Regions from separate parts of the Streptosporangium sp. NPDC005286 genome, predicted to be linked through region 1. Evidence: riboswitches for the same ligand, from Rfam matches in the RefSeq annotation. Region 1 holds a riboswitch; each other region holds the start of a gene.
The links. A riboswitch is a leader RNA that binds a small molecule or an ion and turns the genes downstream of it on or off. The one in region 1 is predicted to bind cobalamin.

Region 2: it holds a riboswitch for cobalamin, as region 1 does, so the genes downstream of both, metE (5-methyltetrahydropteroyltriglutamate--homocysteine S-methyltransferase) here and ABZU75_RS37800 (ABC transporter substrate-binding protein) in region 1, are expected to answer to the same signal.
Region 3: it holds a riboswitch for cobalamin, as region 1 does, so the genes downstream of both, ABZU75_RS15000 (ribonucleoside-diphosphate reductase subunit alpha) here and ABZU75_RS37800 (ABC transporter substrate-binding protein) in region 1, are expected to answer to the same signal.
Region 4: it holds a riboswitch for cobalamin, as region 1 does, so the genes downstream of both, ABZU75_RS06880 ((2Fe-2S)-binding protein) here and ABZU75_RS37800 (ABC transporter substrate-binding protein) in region 1, are expected to answer to the same signal.

The regions. Positions count from the first base shown of each region.
Region 1 covers NZ_JBEXGU010000167.1:8,909-14,308, reverse strand. Annotated here, with positions in the region: gene ABZU75_RS37830 (ABC transporter permease) at 1-598, shown strand, start outside; gene ABZU75_RS37825 (hypothetical protein) at 654-995, shown strand; gene ABZU75_RS37820 (hypothetical protein) at 1,131-1,325, shown strand; gene ABZU75_RS37815 (hypothetical protein) at 1,309-1,494, shown strand; gene ABZU75_RS37810 (hypothetical protein) at 2,048-2,332, shown strand; gene ABZU75_RS37805 (hypothetical protein) at 2,326-2,517, shown strand; cobalamin riboswitch at 2,532-2,731, shown strand; gene ABZU75_RS37800 (ABC transporter substrate-binding protein) at 2,945-3,895, shown strand; gene ABZU75_RS37795 (iron ABC transporter permease) at 3,892-4,968, shown strand; gene ABZU75_RS37790 (ABC transporter ATP-binding protein) at 4,965-5,400, shown strand, end outside.
Region 2 covers NZ_JBEXGU010000043.1:34,759-40,158, reverse strand. Annotated here, with positions in the region: gene ABZU75_RS18130 (helix-turn-helix domain-containing protein) at 1-294, shown strand, start outside; gene ABZU75_RS18125 (O-acetyl-ADP-ribose deacetylase) at 377-889, shown strand; gene ABZU75_RS18120 (GNAT family N-acetyltransferase) at 988-1,998, opposite strand; cobalamin riboswitch at 2,058-2,277, shown strand; gene metE (5-methyltetrahydropteroyltriglutamate--homocysteine S-methyltransferase) at 2,378-4,633, shown strand; gene ABZU75_RS18110 (hypothetical protein) at 4,839-5,400, shown strand, end outside.
Region 3 covers NZ_JBEXGU010000033.1:6,426-11,825, reverse strand. Annotated here, with positions in the region: gene ABZU75_RS15010 (mechanosensitive ion channel domain-containing protein) at 1-440, opposite strand, end outside; gene ABZU75_RS15005 (ribonucleotide-diphosphate reductase subunit beta) at 486-1,481, opposite strand; gene ABZU75_RS15000 (ribonucleoside-diphosphate reductase subunit alpha) at 1,548-3,803, opposite strand; cobalamin riboswitch at 3,919-4,121, opposite strand; gene ABZU75_RS14995 (tripartite tricarboxylate transporter substrate-binding protein) at 4,126-5,148, opposite strand; gene glmS (glutamine--fructose-6-phosphate transaminase (isomerizing)) at 5,254-5,400, opposite strand, start outside.
Region 4 covers NZ_JBEXGU010000011.1:84,920-90,319, forward strand. Annotated here, with positions in the region: gene ABZU75_RS06875 (SAM-dependent methyltransferase) at 1-792, shown strand, start outside; gene ABZU75_RS06880 ((2Fe-2S)-binding protein) at 838-1,617, opposite strand; cobalamin riboswitch at 1,678-1,804, opposite strand; gene ABZU75_RS06885 (leucine-rich repeat domain-containing protein) at 2,072-3,010, shown strand; gene ABZU75_RS06890 (hypothetical protein) at 3,156-3,386, opposite strand; gene ABZU75_RS06895 (NUDIX hydrolase family protein) at 3,621-4,157, opposite strand; gene ABZU75_RS06900 (helix-turn-helix transcriptional regulator) at 4,500-5,400, shown strand, end outside.

The DNA.
Region 1 (5,400 bases):
GCTCGGCGGCGGAACCGACCCGGCCGACCTGTTCATCGCCGTGCTGATCGGCATCTTCGGCATCGCCGTGTCCGGCTACGCCATCCAGGCCGCGCTGCGGCTGCGTACCGAGGAGAGCCTCGCCCGCGCCGAGCCGCTGCTGGCCACCGCGGTCAGCCGCGTCGGCTGGGCGGCCGGCCACACGCTGTTCGCCGTGCTCGGCCCGGCGGTGGTCCTCGCCGTGACCGGCCTGGCCGTCGGTCTGTCGTACGGTGCGGCCTCAGGAGACATAGCCGCCCACCTGCCTGCCACGCTGGGCGCGGCTCTCGCTCAGCTCCCCGCGGTATGGACCTTCTCCGGTCTGGCCCTCGCCCTGTTCGGCCTGCTGCCCCGCCTGGTCGCCGCGGCATGGGCGGTCCTGGCGCTGTTCCTGCTCTTCGGCCAGGTGGGCGCGCTACTGGAGCTGCCCCAGGTGCTGCTGGACCTGTCACCCTTCAGCCACCTGCCCACACTACCGGGCGGCGATGTCTCGGCGACCCCGCTGGTGGCCATGACCGCGATCGCCGCGGCGCTGACCATCGCCGGCCTGTACGGCTTCCGCCGCCGCGACGTCGGCTAAGCGTGTTCTTTAACCTCGGGCCTCGAACGGTTTTCGGGGGGTGCGGGTGGCCTCGGTGACTGAGACACCGTCGTCGACCAGGCGGCGCAGCGTCGCCGGTTCGGCGGACCCCCGCAAGACCTTCACTGGCGCTGAACCCGCCGCGGTCGACGCTCAGCTGGGTGGGTTCTTCCACCTGGACGTCGCCGCCCGCCGCCGGGCGATGGCCGCCAACGGGGCTCGCAACCAGCTCGGGCGCTGCAGTTGGGCACGGTGCGTTTCCTGGGCACCTTCCTACTGGACCCCCAAGTTCCGCCACCAGCACCTGGCCGGCCTTGGGCACCACATACGGCTCGGCGAAACTGCTGCCCGCGTCACCGCCGAGGCTGCCCCCGCCACCCGCTGGCGTCCCCGCTGACCTCATTCACAGAGACCCGCTCCGGTGGAAGATGATCTCCATCAGCGCGGAGCTCAGTAAGAAATTTCTGACCGTCTTCCCTGGTCAGATAGTTTCGTCGGCGCCCGAGTAAAGGTCGATAGCGGAGGGCCAGAGGTGGACGACGTTCTCGCCGCTGACGAAGCCGGCAACCTTCTGACCGCGTTTCATCTGGTTACGGAGGAAGCTCGCTTCGATGACGGACCCCTGCCGCTGGCGCTGACGGCGGTGTGGAATGACGAGCGGCTGCTGCTGGTCTCACCGCCTGCGCCGGTGCTGGGAACTGCCCGGCGACATGATCGACCCGAGTGAGACACCACGCCAGGCGGCCTTGCAGACCGGCCTGGAGGTCGCTGACCTCGTGTTTGCCGGACACGCGCGTTTCGTGCTCGGCCCCGAGAGGCGCGTCGAGTACGCGGCCCTCACCACCGCGCACCCTGGCTTCACCCCCAACGAGGAGATCAGCGCGATCTGCTGGTAGGACGGCGTTCAGCCCCTCGTCGGCCGCGTCGAGCTGCTGGACGCCTATCTGGGAAAGCTGGCCAGGGGCAGGTAGCTCTGGATAGACCATCAGTGAAGCGCAGGACTGATGTCAGCGGAAACGCAGGTCTGTGACAGTGAAGTCGGGCAAGCGCAGAACAATGTCAGCAGGATTCAGCACCCTATGAGTGCGGAAACAGCCTTGGCCGTCGAGCCAGAACGCGCAACTCAGAAGCCCAAGAAGGGACAGCCGGTATCCGACTGCTGCCAATGAAACTCTCGTGGCAGTTGGCGCTTTGATCACCCGGAGCGCCTGGCGCCTCAATCGGCCGACGGTCTCCCAGCTCGCGATCAGTCGCCTTTGGCCGTCGAGTCGGCGCCCCGGTCCGGATGTGCCACGCCCGGATCTCAGCCGCTCACTCCGACCATGCACGCCGGGCCCGGCATCCGCTCCCCGCCCAGCCGGGGAGGCATCACGACCGCGTGCACGATGCCCGAAGAACGCATCCGCAGGTTGGACGTCGGCGTAGGCGGCCCTCGCCGCGGCGGCGATCGTGGCCAGCGCCTCGTACCGGCCCGACGCGCCCTCCACAGGCTCGCGGTGGTGCGGTCCATGGTCGCGGGTGGCGGCGATCGAGTGGCTGGATCCGCTGTGGCCCGCCGGTCACTGGGTCCCCGAGCAGATCCGGGCGGCGGGCGGTGAGCCGCTGCTGGCCGAAGCGGGCGAGCACACCACCGCCATCGGCTGGGAGAGGCTGCGAGCCTCCCAACCCGAGGTGGTCCCGCTGATGCCCTGCGGCTTTCCTCCCGAACGGGCGCGAGCGGAGTGGCTTTGCTGACCTGCCATCCGGGCTGGGCCGACCTGCCGGCGGTCCGCGCGGGCCAGGTGTGGGTGCTGGACGGACCGGCGTACTTCAACAGGCCCGGGCCGCGCGTGGTACGAGGGGTGGAGGTCCTCACCCAGGTGCTCCACGGTGTGCGCGCCGGTGCTCCCGTCGAATGTGGGGAGGCGCGCCGGGTCTGACGGGTGGTACGCACTTTGTCGTTGATGGGTGGTGTGCGAGCATGGTCGGCGTAGGCGAGCGCGGAACGAGGAAGCCGGTGTGAATCCGGCGCGGTCCCGCCACTGTGATCGGCGAGCGAATCCCGACGAAGCCACTGCCCGGATAACGGGTGGGAAGGCCGGGAGGAGCGTTGACCCGAGAGCCAGGAGACTCACGCGGTCGCCTCCTCAGAGAAATTGGGGCGGATCTCCCCAAGAGAGGAACGGTGATCGCCATGCCGCGCATCTGGCATGAGGGCCTTCGGGATGCCCGCGTCACGAGCTTCTTTTAAAGATCCGGCTCCTTGCCCCATCCCGCTCATCGGGCTCAGCCCGTGAGTGAAAGGACCTGTTCATGACGAGCCGACGCTCGCTTTTCTTCCTCCCACTTCTAATATCCGCCTTGCTGGTGGTCGGCTGCGGAACCACCGAGCAGACCGCCGGTCCCACGGGCGCCGCGAACCCGGCGGCGAGCTCGGCCGCCGCGGGGTTCCCCCTCACCGTGACCAACTGCGGCGTGACCACTACCTTCCAGAAGCCACCGCAGCGGGCGGTGACACTCAACCAGCACGTCACCGAGATCATGCTCGCTCTCGGACTGGAGAAGTCGATGGTCGGGACCGCCTACCTCGACGACGAGATCCAGCCCGACTACCAGGCCGCCTACAACGGAATCAAGGTGCTCGCCGAGGAGTACCCCTCTTACGAGGCGTTGCTGTCGGCCGAGCCCGACTTCGTCTACGGCGGATTCAACAGCGCCTTCGCCGAGAAGGAGGGGCGCGGCCGGGACGCCCTGGCCAAGGCCGGGATCGACTCCCACGTCAACATCGAAGCATGCCCGACCGGTCCGGTGACCATGACCCAAGTCGAGGACGAGATCCGGACGATCGGCAAGATCTTCGGCGTGCCCGACCGCGCTGAGCGGCAGATCGCCGCGATGCGCGGCGTGCTGGACGGCGTCAAGGCCAAGATCGACGGGGCCGACCCGATCAAGGTGTTCGTCTACGACAGCGGCGACAAGACCGCCTTCACCGCTGGCGGCGCCGGAATCGGCAACGAGATGATCAAACTGGCGGGTGGGACGAATCTGTTCGCCGACCTTCCCAAGTCCTTCGGAGACGTCTCCTTCGAGCAGGTCGCCGAGCGGGCGCCCGACGTGATCGTCATCTACGACTACGGCGACGATTCCGTGGAGGGCAAGAAGAAGTTCCTGCTCGCCAATCCGGCCCTCAAGGACGTGCCCGCGATCAGGGACCAGCGGTTCGCGGTGCTGCCGCTGTCGTCCACGGTGCTGGGCGTACGGATGCCCTCTGGCGTGGAGTCACTGGCCCGCCAGATCCACCCGGACCGCTTCGCGTGACCAAGATCGCCCCGTCCAGGCCGTCGGCACCCGTGGTCGTCGGCGGTCGCGGGCGCGTGCCGTACACGCTGGTCCTGGCGGTGCTCGCCGTTGCCGTGGTGGCGGCCGCCACGGCCGGGGTCGCGGTCGGTTCGGTGCGCCTGCCGTTCGGCGAGGTGTGGGCCATCGTGCTGCACCGGCTGTATGCGCCTCTGGTCGAGCCCACCTGGGCGCCGGTCCGGGAGACGATCGTGATGGACGTCCGCGTCCCTCGCATTCTGCTGTGCGGCGTGGTGGGCGCGGGGTTGTCGGTGTGCGGGATGGCCCTGCAGGCGCTGGTGCGCAACCCGCTGGCCGACCCGATGCTGCTCGGGGTGTCCTCGGGCGCGACGGTCGGCGCGGTCGTCGTCATGGTGTTCAACGTCTCGCTGCTGGGGGCGTTCTCGCTGCCGCTGGCCGCTTTCGCCGGTGCCTTCGCGGCGCTGGTGCTGGTCTACTTCCTGGCCCGCACCGGCGGGCGGATGACGACGGTGCGGCTGGTGCTGTCCGGGGTCGCCACGGCCGAGGTCCTCTCGGCGGTGGCCAGCTACCTCATCGTCACCTCCAACGACCCGCACAAGGCCGATTCGGCGCTGCGCTGGATGCTGGGCGGCCTGGCCGGCACCACCTGGGACCTCGTCTGGATCCCCGCGGCGGCAGTGCTGCTCGGCACCGGCGTGCTGCTGGGTCTTGGCCGCCCGCTCAACCTGCTGCTGGCCGGGGAGGAAGCCGCCGCCGCCCTGGGGCTGAACGTGCACCGCTTTCGCGGCGCGCTGTTCGCGCTGGTCGCCCTGATGATCGGCGCGATCGTCGCGGTCAGCGGTTCCATCGGGTTCGTGGGGCTGATGCTGCCGCACGTGGTGCGCCTGCTGGTCGGCGCCGACCATCGGCGCGCGCTGCCCGCTGTCGCCCTGCTAGGCGCGGCCTTCCTCATCGCCGCCGACCTCGCCGCCCGCAGTGTGATCGCCCCCGAGGAGATCCCGATCGGCATCCTGACCGCCCTGACCGGAGGGCCTTTCTTCCTGTGGCTCATGCGGCGGAGGGCGGCCCGGTGACCCCGGCGGACAGACCCGCGGCTCTGCGCCTAGAGGGCGTCGGCGTCGTCGTCAGCGGCAAGGTCCTGGTGCGGGAGGTGTCCTTGGACATCGCCCCGGGCGAGGTCGTCGCGCTTGTCGGCCCCAACGGCGCGGGCAAGTCCACCCTGCTGCGCACCCTCTACCGCGCACTGCGCCCCACGTCGGGACAGGTGACGTTGGACGGCGAAGACGTCTGGCGGATGACCGGCAGGCGGCTGGCCCGGCGGCTGGCCGCCGTCCTGCAGGAGGCGCCCGGCGAGTTCGAGCTGACCGTGTACGACGTGGTGGCGATGGGCCGAACCCCCTACAAGCGGGCGTTCCAGGGCGACGACGCCGACGACCGGGCCATCGTCACGGGCGCGCTGCAGGAGTTGGACGTCGCCGATCTCGCCCAGGCTCCGTTCGACCGGC
Region 2 (5,400 bases), on a different contig from region 1:
GCCGCGGTGCTGGCCGCCGCCGGGCATCCGGCGCGCTTCGAGATCCTGCAGCTGCTGGTCGTCGGGCCCAAGCCGGTCGCCGACCTGCAGGCCGAGCTGGCCCTCGCCTCCCCCGGCCAGCTGTACCACCACCTCAAGACGCTGGCCTCGGCCGGGCTGGTCGAGCAGCCCGAGCGGGGGGTCTACCGGGTACCGTCACATGCGATCTTCCCCGTGCTGGCCCTGGCCGCCGCCGCGATCGACGTGGCCGAGCGCTCCGGCGCTCCGGTGAAACCTCACGATCTTCCTGGCTGAGGTTCAGCGGGTGCGCGAGGACCCGCGTCAAGCCGGTGGAATCGGCGCCGGGAATCGAGGTTCCGCTGGCAGACTCGACCTCATGCAGGTAACGCTGGTCCAGGGGGACATCACCGCGCAGCAGGTCGACGCCGTCGTCAACGCCGCCAACTCCTCGCTGCTGGGAGGCGGCGGGGTCGACGGGGCCATCCACCGGCGTGGCGGCCCCGCGATCCTGGCCGCCTGCCGCGAGCTGCGCGCCTCGCACTACGGCAAGGGGCTGCCGACCGGCCAGGCCGTGGCCACCGTCGCGGGCGACCTGCCGGCCCGCTGGGTCATCCACACCGTCGGCCCCGTCTTCTCCGCCACCGAGGACCGCTCGCACCTGCTGGCCTCCTGCTACCGGGAGTCGCTCCGGGTCGCCGACGAGCTGGGTGCGACCAGCGTCGCGTTCCCCGCGATATCCACCGGGATCTACCGCTGGCCCATCGACGACGCCGCCCGCATCGCGCTCGGCACCGTACGCAGCGCACCGACACAGGTCACGGATCTGCGGTTCGTACTGTTCACCCCGGACGCCTACGCCGTCTTCGAAAGGGCACTCGACGCCGGGTGAGGGGTGGCGAACCACTGACACAAAGGCTGCCGTGCCTGCCTCTCCAACACACCGGTCGCCTGAGCTCGCCGGCGAAGCCTCCCAGCCCTAACGAACCCTCAGGTGCCGTGAGGGCCCCGGGGCCGGGCGTCGAGCACGCGGGCCATGAGCCGTTCGTGGACGCCGGGGTCGTTGGTGTGCGGCTCGGACTCGCCGGTGGCCTCGAAGCCCAGGCGCCGGTACAGCCGGGCCGCCCCGTCGTTGCCGTCCACGACCCACAGCTCGACCCTCCGATGCCCGTGCTCGGCGGCCCACGCGACGACTTCCTCGACGAGCAGGGCACCGACCCCGGCGCCCCGCGCGGCCGGATCGACCCACATGCCGTACACCTCGACCGCCCCACCCCGGTCTTCGGGCACCCAGCCTCCGGCGACCCCGGCCACCCGGCCCTCAACGACCGCGACCGCCTTCACCCCGCGCTCCGGCAGCATCCCGGCACGCCACCGTGCCTCGTCGTACGCCTGTTCCCGCCCGAGTGAGGAGGAGAAGGCCTCCGGTGCGTCCGCCAGTGCCGCGAGCCGGACATCACGGAACGTCTTCCAGTCCTCGGTCGTCAGACGGCGGACCTCGGCCGGGCCCATCTGGAATGCATCTCGGTGCCCGGTCAGGGCCAGCTCGCCGACGACCTGATCGCCGCTCTTCTCGCCGGTCGGGCGAAAGCCGAGCCGGAGGTAGAAGCGCTCGGGCCCGTGCTCTCCCGGAGCCCAGGTAACCGTCGCGCGGGTCTGTCCACGTCTGCGGACCTCCGCGCACACGGACTCCACCGCGAAGCGGCCATATCCCCGCCCCTGCTGATCGGCGGCGATGTTCAGCCGCCAGATTCCACAGCGGGGCGTGTCATCCGGGTCGTCCGGGTTGAAACGGACCATGAAGAAGCCCATGACGAAGCCCACCAGCTGCTCGCCGTCGAAGATCAGTCGAGGCCAGGCGATCTCAGGCTGCGCGTACGCCTCGGCAAGTGACCACGCGACCGGGTCCACGAACTCCTCCTGGTCGGGTCGCACCTGCAGCCGGCACGCGGCCTCGACGTTGTCCGCGGTGACCTTCTCCAGGCGAAGCGACGAAGACATGCTGACAACCTACAGATCGTCTCCGAGAACTCAACGGGATAAATGCCGCCCGCCCGGTTAGACTCCTGGGCGCGGATGGTTCATCCAGGTCCCCGGGATCTGGATGTCGTAAGAGGGAACCCGGTGGGAATCCGGGACTGCCCCGCAGCGGTGAGTGGGAACGACCGCCGTCACCACGCACTGGGCCTTTGGGCCTGGGAAGCGACGGCCAGTAGGACATGCCTGTCCCAGGTGTGGCGCCCGCGAGTCCGAAGACCTGCCTCCGCCCGTGCGCCGTTCGGCGCGCGGTGGTCCGCGGCCTCGTGGGAGGGCCAGGGACGCGCGCCGCGCGCTCCTTCCCTCCTGCCCGGCCGCCCGTGGCTCAGCGAGGGAAGCTGCCATGCAAACGACGATCCTCGGATACCCCCGTATCGGGACACACCGGGAACTGAAGTTCGCCACCGAGGACTACTGGGCCGGGCGCTCCGACGCCACCGCCCTGGCGAAGACGGCCGAGGTCCTGCGCCAGGAGGTCTGGACGGGCCTGCGCGACGCGGGCCTCGACACGATCCCGTCGAACACGTTCTCCCTCTACGACCAGGTACTCGACACCAGCGTCATGGTCGACGCGGTGCCCGGCCGTTACCGGCACCTGACCGGCCTGGACCGGTACTTCGCCATGGCCCGCGGCGTCCAGGACGTCCCGGCGCTGGAGATGACCAAGTGGTTCGACACCAACTATCACTACATCGTGCCCGAGGTGGGGCCGGACACCCGGTTCCGGCTGGCCGACGGGGCACGGTCCAAGCCGCTGGCCGAATACGCGGAGGCCAGGGCCCTGGGGGTGGAGACCCGCCCGGTGCTGGTCGGTCCCCTCACCTATCTGCTGCTCGCCAAGGCCTCGCCCGGCGCGCCCGCCGAATTCCGGCCTCTCGACCTGCTCGACGAGCTCGTCGAGGTCTACGCCGACCTGCTGGAACGGCTCGCCGGGGCGGGCGCGCGGTGGGTACAGCTCGACGAGCCCGCCCTGGCCTCCGACCGGAACGCCGAGGAGATCGCCGCGCTCGCCCGCGTCTACGAACGCCTCGGCGAGCTGCCCAACAGGCCCCGGATCCTGGTGGCGACCTACTTCGGTACGGTCGACGCGGACGCGCTGCGCATGCTGGCCGCAACCCGTGTCGAGGCGGTCGGTCTGGACTTCGTCGCCGGGCCGGGAAATCTCGGCGTGCTCGCCTCCGTCGGCGGACTACCCCGCAAGACCGTCGTCGCCGGGGTGGTGGACGGCCGCAACGTGTGGCGTACCGACGTTCAGCGGGCGAAGGCGACCTGCGCGGTCCTGCTCGGCCTGGCCGACCAGGTCGAGGTGAGCACCTCCTGCTCGCTGCTGCACGTCCCGCTCGACCTGGACGCCGAGACCGCGCTGGCCCCGGCCGTCCGGGGTCGTCTGGCCTTCGCCCGGCAGAAGGTCGCCGAAGTCGTCGCCCTCGGCCGGGCCTCGCGTTCCGACGCCCCCGGCCCGCTCCCCGCCGCCGAGACCGAGGCCGAGGCCGCCACGGTCGACCACCGGGTCCGGGCCCGTCTCGACATGCTCGGCGACGGCGTCCGCCGTGGCGACCGGGCCGCGAGGTTCGCCGCCCAACGGGCCGCGCTACGCCTGCCGGATCTGGCGACCACGACCATCGGCTCGTTCCCGCAGACCCCCGAGATCCGCAAGGCCCGCGCCGCCCACAAGGCCGGGCAGCTCACCCACGCGGCCTACCAGCAGGCCATGAGGGAGGAGGTCGAACGGGTGATCGCCCTGCAGGAGGAACTCGGCCTGGACGTCCTCGTCCACGGCGAGCCCGAACGCAACGACATGGTGCAGTACTTCGCCGAACGGCTCGACGGATACGCCGCCACCGATCACGGCTGGGTCCAGTCCTACGGGTCGCGCTGCGTCCGTCCGCCGATCCTGCACAGCGATGTCTTCCGGCCGGAGCCGATGACGATCGGCTGGGCCACCTACGCGCAGTCCCTCACCGACAAGCCCGTCAAGGGCATGCTCACCGGCCCGGTCACCATGCTCGCCTGGTCGTTCGTCCGCGACGACCAGCCCCTGGCCGACACCGCCCGCCAGGTCGCCCTCGCCCTCCGCGACGAGATCCACGATCTGGAGGCCGCAGGAATCCGCATCATCCAGGTCGACGAGCCCGCCCTGCGCGAGCTCCTGCCGCTCCGCGGGGACGAGCACGCCGCCTATCTGGCCTGGGCCGTCGGCGCGTTCCGGCTGGCCACCTGCGGAGTCGCCGACTCCACCCAGATCCACACCCACATGTGCTACTCCGAGTTCGGGGAGATCATCGGTGCGATCGGCGACCTCGACGCCGACGTCACCAGCGTCGAGGCCGCCCGCTCCGACATGGAACTCGTCGCCGACCTGCGCGATGCCGGCTACCAGAGCGGCATCGGCCCAGGCGTCTACGACATCCACTCGCCCCGCGTCCCGTCCTCCGAGGAGATCGAGCAGAACCTGCGGCGCGCCCTTCAGGCCGTCGACCCGGCCCGCCTGTGGGTCAACCCCGACTGCGGCCTGAAGACCCGCGGCTACCCCGAGACCAGGGCCTCCCTGCGCAACATGGTCACCGCCGCCAGGGCTCTCCGCGTGCCGCAGAACTGATACCGGGTCGCTCGCCCCGTCGCCGGTGCCCGGCGGTGGGGCGAGTCTCCGGGATCGGAAACCGGCCGGCAGCGCGGCCTTCAGCTCCGGCGCCATCGTCCTGGACCACCGCCCGGCCGCCTGACAACCGCTGAAGCCGCCACGAGACAACCTCCTCTGGACGCAAACGATCAAAAGATGGCAGTGTTTGGGCAAAGGGGGCGATGTGCGGGTTGAGGACTTGTCCGATGCTGAGCGCCGGGTGTGGGAGGCGTTTCCAGTTGGGGAGGAGGTCGACTTCACCACCGGGAAGCCGGAGGAGGACGACCCGGCGGCAGGGGCGGCCTGGGACGAGGGGCGGACGGTCCGGGCCAGGGTGATCGCCGCCCTGCTGATGAGCGAGGAGCCGCCCCGGTCGCACCGGATCCCGGCGCTCCGGATCAAGGGTGCCCGGATCACCGAGTGGGTGAACCTGGCCTACTCCACCCTCCGCCACTCCGCCCGGTTCCTGTCCTGCTTCTTCGCGGAGAAACCCAGCCTGCACTGGGCGCGCTGCCCGCAGCTGAGCTTCAACGGCTCCCACCTGCCGGGCCTGTACGCCTCCAACGCGCAGGTCGACGGGCATCTGCTGCTGGAGGGATGCGTGTTCACCGGCCCGGTGGAACTGCGCGGAGCCCAGCTCGCCGGAAGCCTCACGCTGAGCCACGCGCGGAGCCTGGACATCGACTGCGACCGGCTCCAGGCGGGGCGGGGCATCGCCGCGATCGGGCTCGGCACCACGGACCAGG
Region 3 (5,400 bases), on a different contig from region 1:
GGGAAGGTGAAGAGCATCGCGCCCAGCGCCACCACGATGATCACCGCCGAGGCGACCCTGCGGACCAGGGTGATCTGGGTGCGGATGCGGCGTGCCCTGCGGTTGCCCTCGCCCTGGACCGTGACCAGGCGGTCCAGGACCACGTCGGTGACGGCGTAGGCGGCCTGGATGACCAGCCAGGTAGCGCACCCGATCATCGCCACGCTGAGGCCGCGGTCGATCACCTGGCTGACCGAGCCCTCCGCCATACCGGGCTCGTAGGCGGTGTAGGCGGTCGCCACGGCGGCCATGGCGAACCCCGGCCAGGTGCAGCGACTCACGACCGGACCGGCGAGCGCCCACTTCTCACCGATCAGCCGTGAGCGCAGCACCCTGCGCACCACCTCCACCGCCACGACCGCGGCGGCCACGGAAATGATCATGATGACCCAGCTGGACACTGACGACTTCCCCTTCGTCGCTCTCTTCCCCGGACCATCAGCCAATCAGAAGGACTCGTCGAAAGCGACATTCCCCTCGACGGCTATCTGGTAGGCCGAAACCCGCCGCTCGAAGAAGTTGGCCAGCTCCTGCACGTCCTGCAACTCCATGAACGCGAACGGGTTGGCCGTGCCGTACCGGACGGGCATCTGGAGCCTGACCAGCCGCTGGTCGGCCACGTACTCAAGGTAGCGCCGCATCTGCTCCACCCCCATTCCCGGCAGACCGTCGCCGCACAGGTCGGCCGCGAAGGCCAGTTCGGCCGCCACCGCCTCCTCGATCATCCGGGTGACCTGCTCGGTGAGCTTGTCGTCGAACAGGCCGGGCTCCTCGGCCCGCACGGTCTCCACGACACCGAAGGCGAACTCCATGTGCATGGACTCATCACGGAAGACCCAGTTCGTCCCGGTGGCCAGGCCGCTGAGCAGCCCTCTGGCGCGGAACCAGTAGACGTAGGCGAAGGCCCCGTAGAAGAACAGGCCCTCGATGCACGCCGCGAAGCAGATCAGGTTGAGCAGGAACGTCCGCCGGTCCTCCCTGGTCTCCAGCCGGGTCAGCCCGCCGAGCGAGTCGATCCAGCGGAAGCAGAACTCCGCCTTGTCGCGGATCGAGGGGATGTGCTCGACCGCGGCGAACGCCTTGACCCGCTCATCGGGATCGGGCAGGTAGGTGTCCAGCAGGGTCAGGTAGAACTGGACGTGCACCGCCTCCTCGAACAGCTGCCTGCTGAGATAGAGACGCGCCTCGGGGGCGTTGAGGTGCTGGTAGAGGTTGAGGACGAGGTTGTTGGCCACGATCGAGTCGCCGGTGGCGAAGAACGCCACGAGGCGGTTGATCAGGTGACGCTCCTCGGGCGTCATCCTCGCCAGGTCCGCCAGGTCGGAGGCGAGATCCACCTCCTCGACGGTCCAGGTGTTGCGGATCGCGGCCCGGTAGCGCTCGTAGAACTCGGGGTAGCGCATCGGCCGCAGGGTGAGATCCATGCCGGGGTCGAGCAACATCGGGAAAATGCCTTTCGGAGTGGCTGAGGGGTGACGGGGTGCCCTCGGGACGGGCCGCCGGCAGGTCTACTGGCAGGCGTCGCAGTACTCGGGGTTCTCCAGGGAGCAGGCGACGGCCTGGGGGTCGAGGACGGGGACGGGGACCTCCCCGGCCACCGGTGCCGCCACGGTGGCCTGCGCGATCCGGGTGGCCGGGCGCGAGCGCAGGTAGTAGGTGGTCTTCAGGCCCGACTTCCAGGCGTAGGCGTACATCGAGGAGAGCTTGCCGATGGTCGGCGTGGCCATGAACAGGTTCAGCGACTGCGACTGGTCGATGTACGGGGTGCGTGCGGCGGCCAGGTCGATCAGCGCCTTCTGCGGCAGCTCCCAGGCGGTCCGGTAGAGCAGCTTCAGGTCGGCGGGGATCTCGGGAATGTCCTGGACGGAGCCGTCGGCGCGCTTGATCGCGTCACGGATCCGCGAGGTCCACAGCCCCCGGGCCCGCAGGTCGGCGACGAGATAGCGGTTGACCTGGAGGAACTCACCCGAGAGGGTCTCGCGCTTGAAGATGTTGGAGACCTGCGGCTCGATGCACTCGTAGCAACCGGCGATGGAGGCGATCGTGGCCGTGGGCGCGATCGCGATCATCAGCGAGTTACGCAGCCCCGTTCCGGCGATCCGCTCCCTGAGCTCCGTCCACGCGGCCGACGTCGCGGCCCCGTAGTGGTCGGGGTGGAGCACCCCGGCGGCGGCCCTGGTCTCCTGGTACGAGGGGTGGCGGCCCCGCTCCGCGGCCAGGTCCGAGGAGGTCCGGTAGGCGGCCAGCGCGATCTCCTCGGAGATCCGGGTGGACAGCTCCAGCGCCCGCGGCGAGTCGAACGGCAGCCGCAGCGTGAACAGCACGTCGGCCAGGCCCATCACGCCGAGCCCGATCGGGCGCCACCTCTGGTTGGCGGCCCGGGCCTCGGGGGTCGGGTAGAAGCCCAGGTCGATGGTGCGGTCGAGGAACCGCACGGCGGTGCGGACCGTCGCGCGCAGCCGCGCCCAGTCGATCCCGTCTCCGGACTCCCCGGACAGGTGGGCGGCCAGGTTGATCGAGCCGAGGTTGCAGACCGCGGTCTCGGCGTCGCTGGTGACCTCGAGGATCTCGGTGCAGAGGTTCGACAGATGGATGACGTTTTCCGGCCTGGCCGTCTGGTTGGAGGTCCGGTTGGCCGCGTCCTTGAAGGTCATCCAGCCGTTGCCGGTCTGGGCGAGCGTGCGCATCATCCGGCCGTACAGGGTGCGGGCGGGGAGCTGCGCGGTGAACCGGCCCTCGGCCTCGGCGGCCCGGTAGGCGTCGTCGAACGCGGCGCCGTACAGGTCGGTGAGGTGCGGGACCTCCTTGGGGTCGAACAGTGACCACACGCCGTCGGCCTCGACCCGGCGCATGAACTCGTCGGGGATCCAGTTGGCCAGGTTCAGGTTGTGCGTGCGGCGGGCCTCCTCGCCGGTGTTGTCGCGCAGTTCGAGGAACTCCTCGATGTCGGCGTGCCAGGGCTCCAGGTAGACGCAGGCCGCGCCCTTGCGGCGGCCGCCCTGGTTGACCGCGGCGACGCTTGCGTCCAGGGTGCGCAGCCAGGGCACGATGCCGTTGGAATGGCCGTTGGTACCGCGGATCAGCGAGCCCCGCGAGCGGATCCGGCTCCAGGCGATCCCGATGCCCCCGGCGTACTTCGACAGCCGCGCGACCTGCCCGTAGCGCTCGTAGATGGCCTCCAGCTCGTCGCGGGGCGAGTCGAGCAGGAAGCACGAGGAGAGCTGGGGCCTGCGCGAGCCGGAGTTGAACAGCGTGGGCGAGCTGGGCAGGTAGGACAGGGTGGCCATGAGCGCGTACAGCTCGGCGGCCTCCTCGACGGTCTCGGACAGGCCGCAGGCCACCCGGAGGAAGAAGTGCTGCGGGCGCTCCAGCACCTTGCGGGTGCGCGGGTGACGCAGCAGGTAGCGGTCGTAGACGGTACGCAGCCCGAAGTACTCGAATCTGGCGTCGGCGTCCGGCTCGATGAGCGCGTCCAGGACTCCGGCGTGGGCGGCCACGAACTCCGCGAGCCCGTCGGCGATCAGCCCCGCCTCGTGCGTCGCGGCGACCGACTCGGAGAAGTCGCGGACGCCGTGCTCGGCGGCCTCGTCGGCGATCAGCTCGGCCAGCAGCGCGGCGGCGACCCTGGAGTTCTCGGGGTCGGTGATCACCCGGGCCGCCGCCTCGTCGATGGCCAGCCTGCGATCGACCGGCGCGTTCCCGGCGTTCTCCGCCACGGTTCCCGCCGCGATCCCTGCTGCGGTCTCTGCCAAGGCCTGTGTCACGTGGTGTTCCTCGCTCGCTCTGACTTCCCCGTACGGCTCCGCCGGAGGGGCACGCGTCCGCGAGCGATCCCGGGCACGCCGGACCGCCTCGTTCCGCGGGCCCTCCCACGAGGCCCTGGACAATCACGTCGCCGGCAGGTCTTCGGACTCACGGGCGCCCTGCGCATGCCTACCGGCCGTCGCTTCCCGGGCATGGTTCACCCAGTGCTCACATGACGGCTTTCGTTCCCGTTCACCGCTGCGGGGCAGTCCCGGAATCTCACCGGGTTCCCTCTTGCCTCGCCCCTCCCGGGGCGAACCAGCAACGAGCAGGATCCTACATCTAGGGGCGTCTGACGCAACTACCCCAACAAGTTGTGTCGGAGGACTTCAGTAGCCCGAGCTCGTGAAGCACCCCGCGGGTGCGGGCCGTCTCGGTGAAGAGCCACTGGCGGAAGTCGTCACCGCTGAGGTAGACCCGGCTCCATCCATTGGCCGCGCACAGGGCGCGCCAGCGCGGCGCGGCGTCGATCCTGTCACACAGGGCGATCGCGGCGTCCCGGTCCGTCTGGCTCATGCCCTTGGGTCCCAGCAGGCCGCACCAGTCGCTGTACTCCAGCCGGACCTCGACCTCCAGGAGCGTCGGCGCGTCGATCCCGTCGAGCCGGCTGCCCGAGGAGACCACCAGGGGACGCAGGCGGCCCGCGGTGATCTCGGGCCGCAGGGCGCGGGCCGACCCCAGCAGGGCCGCCACCCGTCCGACCTGGAGCGCCTCGGCGGCATCCTCGGCGCCGAGGAACCCCGCGTACTCCAGCAACCGGGCGTCCACCCCGAGGCACTTGCCGATCATGCCGTAGAGCACGTGGTCGGAACCGCCCTCCGGCCGGCCGCCGACCGTCAGCACCGCCGGGTTGCGGCGCAGCTCCGCGGCGAAGTCCTCGAAGGTGCGCAGGTGGGAGTCCGAGGGGACGACCAGGACCGTCCAGTCGCCGACCAGGCGGGCGAGAGGGGTGGTGGCGTCCACCACCGCGGCGGTGTTGGCGATCTCCGCGGCCGTCACCATCGGCATCGCGGTGACGAGCACCCTGCCCTCGCGTGTGAACGAGCCGTGTACGGCGCCGAACGCGTCACGCGGGACGGAACCCAGGGCTCCCGGCCGCTCGACGGCCATGGCGGAGCGCGCCAGCCCCGACAGGACCAGGACGGAGGCGAGCCTGCCCGCGATCCCGTCCCAGCCGTGGCCGTCGGCGGTGGGTTCGAGGATGCTCAGGCGGCCCACGGCCGAGTCGGCGGAGTCACCGTTCAGGTCACAGCCCGCGACGACCATGGCACCCGCCACCAGCGCGAAAAACCTCCTACGGCGCATAAGCGCCCCTTCCCCCAAGAACCCCCTATACCATAGGTTACCTCCTTATCACTATCTGTTACAGACCGGGGGCGGCCACCACCGGCGGCCGCCCCGGGAGCCGTCTCACTCCACCGTGACGCTCTTGGCCAGGTTGCGGGGCTTGTCGACGTCCCGCCCCAGTGCCACGGCGGCATGGTAGGCGAAGAGCTGGAGCGGGATCGACAGCAGGATCGGGTCCAGCTCGGTCTCGTTCCTGGGCACCACGACGCA
Region 4 (5,400 bases), on a different contig from region 1:
GGTATCGACCCGAACACCCCAAGTGTCGCTCGAATGTACGACTACTACCTCGGAGGCAAGGACAACTTCGCCTCCGACCGGGCGGCCGCGGAACAGTTCATGCGGGTGGTGCCCGGTATCCGCGAGATGACCCGGGCGAACCGGGCGTTCCTCTCGCGAGTCGTCGAGCTGCTCGTGCGCCAGGGCGTGCGGCAGTTCCTCGACATCGGGTCGGGACTGCCGACGCAGGACAACGTGCACCAGGTCGCCCATCGCATCACGCCCGACACCCGGGTGGTCTATGTCGACAACGACCCCATCGTCCTGGTGCACGGCCGTGCGCTCCTGGAGGACAACCACCTCACCTCTGTCGTCCAGGGCGACATGCGGGAACCCGAGAAGCTCCTGAGGGACCCGCAGATCGAGAGCGCCGTCGACTTCACCCAGCCCGTCGCGGTGCTGCTGATCTCGATGCTGCACTTCATTCCCGACGACGCCCTGGTCGCCCACATCATCACCACGATCCGCGAACGGCTGGCCCCGGGTAGCCATCTGATCGTCACGCACGCCTTCGAGGCCAACGTCAGCGCCGAGGTGCACGAGGCCGGGCAGCAGGTCTACCGCTCGACCAGCGCGGGGGCGCTCACCTCGCGCGGCCCGGAACAGCTGGCCGAGCTGCTGAGTGGAATGGAGCTGCTGGAGCCGGGGATCGTCCCGGTCGAGGCGTGGCGCTCCGAGTACGACGAGTACGGAGAGAAGATCACCGTCGACTTCACCAAGCCTGGCATCCTCGGCGTCGTCGGACGTAGCTGACCGCCTCCAGGCGAACTGGACTGGGAAGGCGCGAAGTGAAGAGCGTCAGCCAGGGCGGCGGGTTTGTGGCCGGCGGGCCGGCAACAGGACGCAGTCACCGCACATGCCGCCGCCGGGCAGGCGGTAGTACAGGCAGCAGCTGCGACGGACGAAGAAGGGACGGCCGGGTACGGGCTCGGTCAGTTCGCCGGTGCCGCGCAGGAGATCCCGGTCCAGCAGTTCGCGGCCCAGCCGCACGGCCTTCGCGGTGAGGTCGGGCCGTCGGTGGGTGAAGGCGCCGATGGTTCCGGCCAGTGCGGAGGCCGCATTGCCCCACAACAGCCCCGGCGCGATCTTCACGATCCGCCGGACCGCCTCCGCGAGCGGTTCCAGCATCTCGGCCATGATGCCGCGGTAGACCGGTTCGGTGATCCGCGCGGGGTCGCGGACGCCCCAGCCGGACAGCCGGGTGGCTCGCAGCGGCAGCGGGTCGGGGGCCGGCCGCCAGTACAGGTGCTCGGGGGCCAGGTCGATGAGCAGGTCGTGCGCGACCACGGCGCCGATGGACGGTGACCACAGGCGGGCGGCCAGGCCCTGGAACAGGATCGAGGCGGCCACCCGGTGCTCGGTGGTGTCCAGCCGTCCGGCCATGTCGTGGATTCTCGCCTCCAGGACGCCCGGATCCGTCCACAGATCGGTGAACGGCCGCCATCCGGCCTCGGCCTCGCCTGTCTCGATCCCGAAGTAGCCGCCGATGGCGCGGACGTCGGCGACCGCGCCGGCGACCACGGCCGGGGCGGCGGGCAGCAGTCCGGGCGGAGCACCGGCGCGTGAGTCGCACGGCATGGCAACCGCCTTCCTCTCTTGGGGAGTTCCGCCCCAATTTCGCTGAGGAGGCGACGGCGTGAGTCTCCTGGCTCTCGGGTCCAAGCTCGCCCGGCCTTCCCACCCGTACCCGGGCAGTGGCGATGTCGGGGTCCGCTCGCCGATCACAGTGGCGGGACCGCGCCGGGTTCACACCGGCTTCCTCGTTCCGCCGTCACCTTCGCTGTCATGGTCGCACGGCCCGCGTGATTCGCGGTGGGAGGGCCTGCCCAAGGAGGCCACCGCTTCCGGCGGCGCGCTTTTCACCGCGTACCGGCGATACCTTGCCCAACTCGCGATCATGCTGTGACCAGCGGCCCCGCGCCCCGAGGACGAGACAAGTTCAATGATCCACAACCGGGTCGCAAGTCCTCATCGCTACCGTGATCGCCGATCACATCTTGTTGACGGCAAGGAGAGAATCAGGGTGGCAGCGGTGGATTCCGTGCTTCGGACCGCTCGGCGGCGGATGAACACGTACCTGCGCGAGGGTTCTGACACGTTGGACCTGTCGGGTCTCGGGTTGGCCCGGGTGCCCGAGGAGGTGGCCGAGCTTCCCGGCCTGCGGGTGCTGCGCCTGAGGTCCAACTGGTTGACCGAGCTTCCCCGGTTCCCGACCGACCTGCCCGCGCTGACCGAGCTCTACCTCGGGGGCAACCGTACGCTGACCGCCCTGCCCGAGTGGATCGGCGAGCTGACCGGACTGGTCCGCCTCGATGTCTCGGTGACCGGACTGCGCCGCCTCCCCGACTCGATGCGCGAGCTCACCGGTCTCACGGAACTCGACCTGAGCAACCTCCATGACCTGGAGGAGGTGCCCGAGTGGATCGGCGACCTCACCCGGCTCGCCAGGCTCCGCATGTGGTACGCCGGGCCGGCCTGTTTCCCGGCGTCGATGGCCCGTCTCACCGCCCTCACCTGGTTGGACCTGACATACAGCCGGCCCGCCGACCTCTCTCCGTGGCTGGGCGAGCTGACCGCTCTGGAGCATCTCGATATGGGATGCGTCCCACTGACCGGCCTGCCGGAGTCGATCGGGAACCTCACCGCCCTCACCTCTCTCGGCCTGTGGAACACCGGGCTGACCGAGCTGCCGGAGTCGATCGGCAAACTCACCGCCCTCAGATCCCTCAGCCTGGGCAAGAACAAGCTGACCGCCCTTCCCGCGTCGATGCGGACCCTCACCCCCCTGACCAAGCTCGATCTGCAGGGAAACCGGCTGGCCGAGCTGCCGGAGTGGCTGGGTGAGCTGACCGCGCTCACCGAACTGCGCCTGGACCGCAACGACCCCAGGCCCCAGGTTCCGGCCTCGCTGCGAGCACTCGCGCGAACCCGTCCGGAATGGCGCCGCTTCCTGGCCAGCCGCACCCGCTGAGCTTCGAGGATGCCGCCCGGGTCGGGGCGGCATCCCATGAACCTCCTATCGATCTTCGCAATGAGAACCCATTGCCAAAGGTCGAAGGCGCGTCAACTCACGGGTGCAGCGGATCTGAAGATGGGCCCGAGACGGGCGGCGGACCTCAGCGGGGAGTACCCGGTGTGCTCGGCGGCGGCGGCGGCGGCGGGGGCGGCGGGGGCGGCGGCACTGGGGTGCCACCTCCGCCTCCGGTGTGCTGTCCAGGTTCGCCACAGTCATGTATGGGGTTGCACACGGGGGGCATGGCGAAGGCGGAACCGGCGGTGAGCGCCTGCGCACCGCCGAGTGCGAAGAACATCGCGATGACCGCGATGGCCTTGTGCTTTCTGTTCATGAGAGGTCCTCCTTCCGTCGTTGAGAATGATCGACGATCTCTCGATCGCCTTGGAGACGTCTTGGAGGCGGCTGCAATCGGCTTGGGACCAGCGCATGCTGTACCAGAACGCCGTCCGGGCGGCGCGGTCCGCACCGCGACAACACCGCCGGGGCAGGCGTCGGCGGACCTGGTCCCACGAGGGCACAGCGGCCCGTTCTCCTCGCGCCGGCGGGGATTTCCAGCGTCGGAAGGTCAGGAAAGGCGGCCGACGTAGGCGAGGGCCTGCTTCAGGAGGGTGCCCTGCCCGCCGAGCATCTCCTGCTGCACCAGCGGTGACGAGGCCTCCTCGGGAGTGAACCAGACAAGGTCGAGGGCGTCCTGCCGGGGGCGGCAGTCACCCGCGACCGGGACGACGTAGGCGAGGGAGACCGCGTGCTGCCGGGGGTCGTGGTAAGGCGTGACGCCCTGCGTCGGGAAGTACTCGGCGATGGTGAACGGCTGCGGAGAGGCGGGGATGTTGGGCAGTGCCGTCGGGCCGAGGTCCTTCTCCAGATGGCGGATGAGCGCGTCGCGGACCCGCTCGTGGTGCAGCACCCGGCCGGAGACGAGGGCGCGGCTGACCGTCCCGTCCGCTCCGATGCGCAGCAGCAGGCCGACATGCGTGACCACTCCGGCCTCGTCGACTCGCACCGGCACGGCGTCGACGTAGAGGATCGGCATTCGCGCGCGGGTCGACTCCAGCTCTTCGGGAGAGAGCCAGCCGGGCGTGGTTTCGGTCATTTCGGTCATTGATCGATCGTACTTCGCGGTGGGCTCGGAAACGCGTTCTTCCCCGGCGACCTGCCGAAAGTCAGGGCCGACGGGGCGCCGCCCGGCCTCGCTCGCGGTACGCCGGTCGTGGAGTCGATGCTCGCGATATTGCCAGGCGTACCGGCTTCTCGCCATGCCGAACGCGCCGCCATCCACCGCGCGCAGACCCTGTTCATCACCGCTCCGATCTGGCTCTTATGATTCACCGCAGACCCGACATAGACCTCTTGGAAAGAGAACCGGTTGTTGGGAATGTTCATCTCGGTGAAATGCTCAGGCCGCTATCGTGAAGACGTCGCGTGAGCGAGAGAAGGTGGCGAGATGGCCAGGCATGAATGGGACCCCGACCTGGGCGGTGGTCAGAATGAAAGCACTGGGCGTCGAATTGCCAGGGCGCGTAAACGCAGAGGGCTCACCCAAACCGGCCTGGCGGCCAGGGCCAATGTTTCCCGCAGCCTGATCGCGCAGGTCGAGGCGGGTCATAAACCGGCCACTCCCTCGCTTGTGGCGGCTGTGGCAAGGGCCTGCGGGGTCGATGCCGCCGAGATCAACGGCCAGCCCTACCGAGGGTCCGACAGACGCACCGACGCGGTGCACGCGGCGATGCCCGCCATCAGGCGCGCTCTCACCTACGCCGACATCTCCCCGGAGCTGGAGGTCCCTCCCCGGTCACTTGATGAGCTCGCCAAGGAACTGGTCAAACTCCAGAAGCTGCAGGGGGCCGCCGCCCATGTCAGGCTCGGTGGGCGCCTGCCGTCGGCCATCGAGGAGCTGACGGTCCACGCGGTCGAGTCGGACACTCCGAGGGCGTGGCGCCTGCTGAACCACGCGTACGCCATAGCGGTGTCCCTGACCCGCCGCCTGGGCTACAACGACCTGGCGCAGGTCGCCGTCGAGCGGGCCGCGACCGCCGCGCTGCGCGCCGACGACCCGCACCTGCGGCACCTGGTCTCGCTGTCGCGGGCGCTGCTGCTGCTCACCCTGGGGTCCGGTGACATCGCGCTGACCATGGTGAGGCGGGCGGCGAGCGACGTGGACCGGTCAGATCCGGCAGGCCTGCAGGTTTACGGCTCCCTCCAGTTGCGCGCAGCCGTCTCCGCCGCCCGGCTGGGGCACGAGTCGGACGCCTGGGAGCACCACGGCCTCGCGGCGGAAACAGCCGCCCGCATCGACTCGCGAACCCGGCCAGATCCGTACGGGCTGCAGGTGAATCCCGTCAACG